Regions from separate parts of the Haliea sp. genome, predicted to be linked through region 2. Evidence: predicted binding sites of a transcription regulator. Region 2 holds the regulator's gene; the other holds the start of a gene.
What was found. The regulator LexA, encoded in region 2, represses DNA repair genes until DNA is damaged. The targets are predictions, from matches to a motif close to ACTGTNTNTANANACAGT.
Positions count from the first base shown of each region.

Region 1: a site for LexA is predicted at 1,395-1,412, ahead of imuA (translesion DNA synthesis-associated protein ImuA). Genes of this name have one in related genera too.

Region 1 covers NZ_JAWKZJ010000007.1:197,410-200,810, reverse strand. Annotated here, with positions in the region: gene R3E49_RS14030 (alkane 1-monooxygenase) at 1-180, opposite strand, end outside; gene R3E49_RS14025 (AraC family transcriptional regulator ligand-binding domain-containing protein) at 286-1,299, shown strand; gene imuA (translesion DNA synthesis-associated protein ImuA) at 1,439-2,167, shown strand; gene R3E49_RS14015 (OsmC family protein) at 2,272-2,709, shown strand; gene R3E49_RS14010 (DUF2788 domain-containing protein) at 2,757-2,963, shown strand; gene R3E49_RS14005 (DUF885 family protein) at 2,991-3,401, opposite strand, start outside.
Region 2 covers NZ_JAWKZJ010000002.1:251,478-254,878, reverse strand. Annotated here, with positions in the region: gene topA (type I DNA topoisomerase) at 1-363, shown strand, start outside; gene R3E49_RS04740 (hypothetical protein) at 360-824, shown strand; gene R3E49_RS04735 (hypothetical protein) at 894-1,136, shown strand; gene lexA (transcriptional repressor LexA) at 1,155-1,751, opposite strand; gene R3E49_RS04725 (DUF6763 family protein) at 1,823-2,134, opposite strand; gene R3E49_RS04720 (mechanosensitive ion channel family protein) at 2,400-3,401, shown strand, end outside.

The DNA.
Region 1 (3,401 bases), on a different contig from region 2:
CAGATAGGAGAACAGCAGCGGCACCAGCAGCAGCCATTCGGAGCCCCAGTAAAAATACAGGCCGACGCCCAACAGGGGGAACAGCGGCATTAAGAGGGACGACATCCACAGGTAGCGCTTGTGGTCGGTGTATTCAATCAACCCCTGCTCGGGGTGTTGCAGCCGGTAGGTGACGCTCATTGCTCTATCCTTACTGTTATTTGCACGCAGTGTAGTACGGGAGCGGCCCGGGCAGACTTTCATTAAATGACATATCATTAGTCATTTAATGACATCTGGTGCCCTGTGACCCGCACGCTGGACGTATCTGCCACCTACGCTCGCCTGCTGCTGCACTCGGACCGCTGCCCGCTGCCGCTGCTGCTGGAGGGCACTGGCCTGAATGCAGCGCAGCTGGCACGTGAGGACTACATCGACTGGCGCCTGCTGGCGCGCCTGTTTCGCAACTTCGCCCACCAGCAGGCGCAACCTGCCTGGCCTGCCGAGCTCGGCGAACAGTTCAGCATGGCGGCACACGGGCCACTGGGCTTCGCTGCGTTGAGCGCGCCGACGCTGGGCGCGGCGCTGGATGTCATGGCGCGCTACACCGCGGTGCGCATCACCACGGTGACAGTGACCACCGCAACACAGGCAGACCGCTTTTTACTCACGATGCAGGATGAAACCGGTGACCCGCTGTTTGCCCACTGGATCGAGGCCATTGTGTTCAAAGTGCTGGAATCATTGCTCAGCGCCATCCTCGGTCACCCGGTGGGGGACAACGTGATACTGGCGTTCAGCGGTGCAGCGCCACGGGATCCACAGGCGCTGGCGGCCTGTTATGCGGCCCGGGTGCAGTTTGCTGCGCCAGTCGCCTCGTTGTCGGTACCCGCCACGTGGTTGCCCCTGCCCTCGCCCCTGTACGACGAAGCGGTATACCGCAGTAACCTCGCGCGCTGCCAGGATACCCTGGCGGGCAGGTCCAGCCAGATGGGTGCGTCACAGCGGGTACAGATGCTGCTGCGCAGCCACTTCGAGGCCAGTCGCCTGCAGCCTGCCCCGCCGCCGACACTGGCGCAGCTGGCAGACCACCTGCACCTCACGCCACGCACCCTGATCCGCCACCTGCAACAGGACGGGGCGAGCTATCGCGACATTCTGGAACAGCTGCGCCAGAACTGCGCCGCAGAACTGCTGCGCGATGCGCGCTACAGCGTGGCCGATGTGGCAGACATTCTGGGCTACCGGGAACAGGCCAATTTCGGCCGCGCCTTCCGCCGCTGGTTTGGCCTGTCGCCATCCGTCTGGCGAAGACAGTAGTACAACGTGTCGACCTGTCGCCCAGACAGGCAGGTTCAGGCTACCCCTCTGTCACCAGCCAGCAGATTCACTTGCATTCCCTTCGGAGGGCAACTACTGTACATGCATACAGTAGGAGAATCTTCGGAGGCAAGCCATCATGAACGAAGCACTGGAACAGGTTATTCTCCGCCGCGATACCTGGCGCGGACGCAGCGGTCACTTCGGCGGGCTACCACACTCAGCCAACAGCGATGCCCACAGCGGTGGCCTGGAAACAGGCTACCGGGCGCTGGATGCTGCACTGCTGCAGGGCGGGTGGCCGGAAGCCACTGCCGTCGAAGTGCTTAGCGACAGCTCCGGCATGGGGGCCATGGGCCTGTTCCTGCCCGCCATGGAGCGGCTCAGCGCGCAGGGGCGCTGGCAGGCGTTTATCGCCCCCCCCTGGACGCCCTATGCGCCCCTGCTGGCCGCCCGCGGTATTGACACACAGCAGGTGCTGCTGGTGCACCCCCGCAGCCGCGAGGACCTGCTCTGGAGCATTGAACAGGCCTTGCGCAGCAGCACCTGCAGCGCTGTTTTCAGCTGGCTGGGCAACAGCCAGTACCGCTACAGCGAGCTGCGCAAACTGCAACTGGCCGCAGCGGACAGCGACACCCTGTGTGTACTGTTTCGTTCACAGCAGGCCGCTGCGGAAAGCTCGCCCGTGGGCCTGCGCCTGCAAATGCGCGAATACCGCAAGGTGCATATCCTCAAACAGCGCGGCGGCCAGCAGCAGGTGGATGTGAACCTGTCACCCAGCGACGAACTGCCGCACCAGCCACAGCTGTGGGAACTGCCGGCCTGGCCCGCCACCGTGGCGGGCAGCAGCGCAATGAGTGCCGGTTGAGGCAGGTCAATTGTTTCCCGACTGGCTGACCGCTAGCATAGGGGCCTGTGGATGAACTGCCCTCGGGAAGTCATCTTTGTACAGCCTTGTCACGGAGAACGCGCATGCAGGAATTTCCTCACCACTACCGGGTTGCCGCTACAGCCACAGCTGAAGGCAGCGTCACACTGTCCGGCGAGGACGTCCCGGCGCTGGACACCGCACCACCCAAGGAGTTTGGCGGGCCCGGTGGCAACTGGTCTCCGGAGGCCTTGCTGGTTGGAGCCGTGACCGACTGCTTTATTTTCACGTTCCGCGCCATTGCCCGCGCGTCCAAGCTGGACTGGGTGGCACTGCAGTGCAGCGCCGAAGGCACGCTGGACCGCGTTGACCGCGTCACACGCTTTACCGACATTACCGTCACCGCACAGCTCACCGTGCCTGCGGGCACCGACGCCGAACGGGCCAAACAACTGCTGGAAAAAGCGGAAGCCAACTGCCTGGTGAGCAACTCTCTGAACAGCAACATGCACTTGCACGCCAGCGTCGACACAGCCGCTTGAACAGCGCCGCTGAACGCTTGCCTGCTGTAAACAGCGAGTAGCCCGGCGTGGACCAGTGGTTAAGCGACTACGGCGTCACTCTGGGCGTTGGCGCGCTCATCGCATTCATGGTTTTCATCGTCTGGGATCTGGCGAAACGCAGTAATGCCGGCAGGTTCGGCACCATCATGCTGTACGTGGGGCTGGCGATGGGAATCTTTGGCTTCCTGATCAAGGTCATCATAACCTGGCTGCTGGAGAACGCCGGCGTCTGAGCGACGCCGGCGAACAGGGTGCCTGCGTCAGGCCTTTGCCGCCAGCGTATCGGCCACCAGGCGCTCTATGTTCTGCTCCAGAATGGACAGGGATACCGGACCATGCCTGAGCATCTCGTCATGAAACGCGCGGATATCAAACTGCTCACCCAGCGCCGCACGGGCTTTCTCCCGTAGCTCCAGAATCCGCAGCTTGCCAATCATATACGCCGTGGCCTGGCCCGGCATGGCGATGTAACGCTCAATCGCCTTGGTGGAGTCGTAACGCGAATTCGGCGTGTTCTCAACGAGATACTCAATGGCCTCTTCCCGCGTCCAGCGCTTGCTGTGCAGGCCGGTGTCCACGACCAGCCGGCAGGCGCGCCAGAGCTCCATGGCCAGATGACCAAACTCGGAATAGGCATCCGAATACATGTCCATGTCGCTGGCCAGTTCCTC
Region 2 (3,401 bases):
CTGCGCGACGGTGCGGCCGGGCTGTTTCTGGCTGCCAGCCAGTTCCCGCGCAACCGGGAGACCCGGGCGCCCTTCGTGGATGAACTGCTGCCCCACAAGAACGAGATCGACCCCAAGTACAGTTTCCTGTTCTCGGCGCCAGTCGAGGACGACGACGGCAACCGCACCCAGGTGCGCTACAGTCGGAAAGCGGCTGAGCAGTATGTGATGACCGAGCGCGACGGCAAACCGACGGGATGGCGAGCGGTCTACCGCAATGGCAAGTGGCAGACGGAAGAGGGCAAGAGCCCGGCCGCAGCGAAAGGCGCACCGCGAAAGAAGAGCGCCGCGCCCAAGCGCAAGGCGGCTCGCAAGCGCACATGAGCAGTCTCCGGGGCCAGGCCAATCATGCGCTGTACCTCGGCCGGCTGCTGCTGCAGGCGTGGGAGCAGGCGCGGTGCGCAGAAAATGTGCCAGCCAACACCCTGGCGCAGGCTTTCGGGCCAGCCGTGCGGGAGCACCTGCTGACGGCCTATGGCTGGTTCCTGCTCGATTTGCAGAAGCCCGCACAATTGCCGCCGCAGCCGCCGCACTGTGTTGCGGAACTGCCGCCGGCAGCGCCGGGCAAGGCGCAACCGGCAGAGGTGACGGAGTTTGCGCAACTTGAAACACAGGGGTGGCTGTTCCGGTTGCTGCAGCAGCCCGCGGCGGAGCCGGCCAGGCGGATGGTAGGCAACCTTGCGGTGAGCACCTCTGGCCAGCTGGATTGGGACACACTGCAGGTCGCAGCGGACCAGCTTGAAGCTGCGTTTTCCCGTATGGGTGACCTGTTGGACGAATGCTAGAGAGTGCCCGTTGGCGGTCGCATCTGCCCCCTGTTACACTGGCAATCGATGCAAAAAGAGGAGCCTCTTGTGGCCACAGCCCTGTTGGAAATTGTTGATCTCGGCGAAGGTGAAATTGTCCTGCAACGCGCCGAGGACGATTCCGAGCCTCTCCTGCGCATCCAGTTCTCAGACGAGGCGCGGGATTACCTGATGGACAATGGCCTGGAAGTTGCGAAGGTGATGATTCAGGCCGGCATGCAGGCCGCGGCCAGCATCAACGAAAAAGAGCGCCCCGAAGACAGTGAAAGCCGGGCGCGCACCGTCCACTGACCCGGCTGACGACGACCGCTAGCGTCGGAGGATGCCGACGCTCAACCCCTCAATCGCGAACGCCTGCGTGCGCAAATCAACCGTGATTGGCGCATAGGCCGGGTTCTCGGCGTGCAACTCTACCAGGTGCCGGCTGCTGCCGCGCTGAAAGCGTTTCACGGTCACTTCATCCTCAATGCGGGCGACGACAATGGCGCCATTGCGGGCTTCGCTGCTGCGGTGCACCGCCAGCAGGTCTCCATCCAGTATGCCGACATCCTGCATGCTGTCGCCCGTGACCCTTAGCAGGTAGTCTGCTGCCGGATGAAAGAAGTTGGCTGGGATGGCGCAATAATCCTCGATATGTTCCTGCGCGAGCACCGGGTTGCCTGCTGCAACGCGCCCGATGATGGGAAGGCCTGGGTTTTCGGGCAACCGGATGCCACGAGAGGCGCCGGCAATGATTTCGATCGCACCCTTGCGCGCAAGTGCCTTCAGGTGTTCCTCGGCAGCGTTGGCCGACTTGAAACCCAGCTCCCTGGCGATATCGGCGCGGGTGGGTGGATAGCCGGTCTGGTCGATATGCTGGCGGATGATGTCCAGCACCTGCTGCTGTCGCTGCGTAAGTTTGTCCATACCCCGTCCATCTGTGTATTTGTACAGTGACTGGGATTATATACAGTAATACGCGACAGCGACAAGCAGGCTTAAATATCCTCCACACCGAGCATGGTGTCGGGTTCGATGGTGGACAGCGGGTTGTTCCATTCCTCGGGGTGGTAGGGCAGGTCCGGATCCAGGCCGTCATCGTCGTCGAGTTCGAAGGGCGTTCGCCAGTCCTCCGGTGCGGCCGCGCGTTGCAACTGCAGCATGCGCCAGACCTCAAGGTCGTATTCTGTGACCTCGCCATCGAGGAACTGTGTCTCCACGGTGCGCGCGGCCTCGTCCAGGGCGACAACTTCGAACAGCTCTCCCGTTTCGATATCCCGGTACCAGCTGCCAACAGTGGGATTCAACATGTGTGCGCTCCCTTCGTGAGTCCTCAGTGTCACCTGCAACATACCATGCCGACCTGCGCTGTCCATTATGTGTTGTCGATCTAAAAACGCCGGTTTTCATAGCGCTTTCCATCTCTCTGAATTTTCCGCGACAGATCAGTCGCTTGCGGATGTCTCTCGGCACGTGTCGAAGGGGCGGAGGCGCTGTTATACTGCGCGGCTCTGACAAGTGCCTGGCCACAGAAGAAAATTGTCTAACCCCGGGAAACCAGGAGCCTGATGTAACGTGGAAGCTACAGAGCAAACGCTGTCGCGACTATTGGCGACCTATGGCCTTGATGCGCCGCTGGTAGCGATCGGTGGGCTACTCCTGCTCGCCATGCTCCTTCACCTGCTGCTCGGTGTCCTGCTGCGCCGCCTGCACCGCGTGGCGAAAACCAGCAGTAATCGCTGGGACGACGTGGTAATCACTGCGCTGGAAACACCGCTGCGTGTCGCGCTCTGGGTCATCGCCCTGATGCTGATCCTGGGCAGGGTGTCGATCGCCGCGGATGTGCAGGCCTTTATACTGCGCGCCTATGACACGCTACTGATTCTCATGCTGGCCTGGTTCCTGCAACGCCTGATATTCGGTGCGGAAGAGGAGCTACTGTCTCCCGCGCGCGGACACAAGGCCTCCACCGACAAGGCCGCAGTGCGCTCCACGGCGAAACTCATCCGGGTAATCCTCTGGATACTGGCCGGCCTGATGGCCCTGCAGAGTGTCGGTGTGTCCATCTCGGGACTGCTGGCCTTCGGCGGGATCGGCGGGATAGCGGTCGGTTTTGCCGCGAAGGACCTGATGGCGAACTTTTTCGGTGGAATGAGTATCTACCTCGATCGCCCCTTTACCCCCGGTGACTGGATTCGCTCACCGGACCGGGAAATTGAGGGGACGGTGGAGGATATCGGTTGGCGCCTGACCCGCATCCGCACCTTCGATCAGCGTCCGCTCTATGTGCCAAACGCGGTATTCACCCAGATTGCGGTGGAAAATCCGTCGCGCATGTTCAATCGGCGGATATATGAAACGATCGGCGTGCGCTATCAGGATTCAGCCAAACTCGCGTCCATTGTTGCTGACGTCCGGCAGATGCTGGAAGAACATCCCGAAATCGACCTCAATCGCACCCTGATCGTGAATTTCGTGTCCTTCGGGCCCTCGTCGCTCGACTTTTTCGTCTATGCCTTCACACGCACCACAGTCTGGGTCGAGTATCACGCCATCAAGCAGGATGTCTTGTTGAAA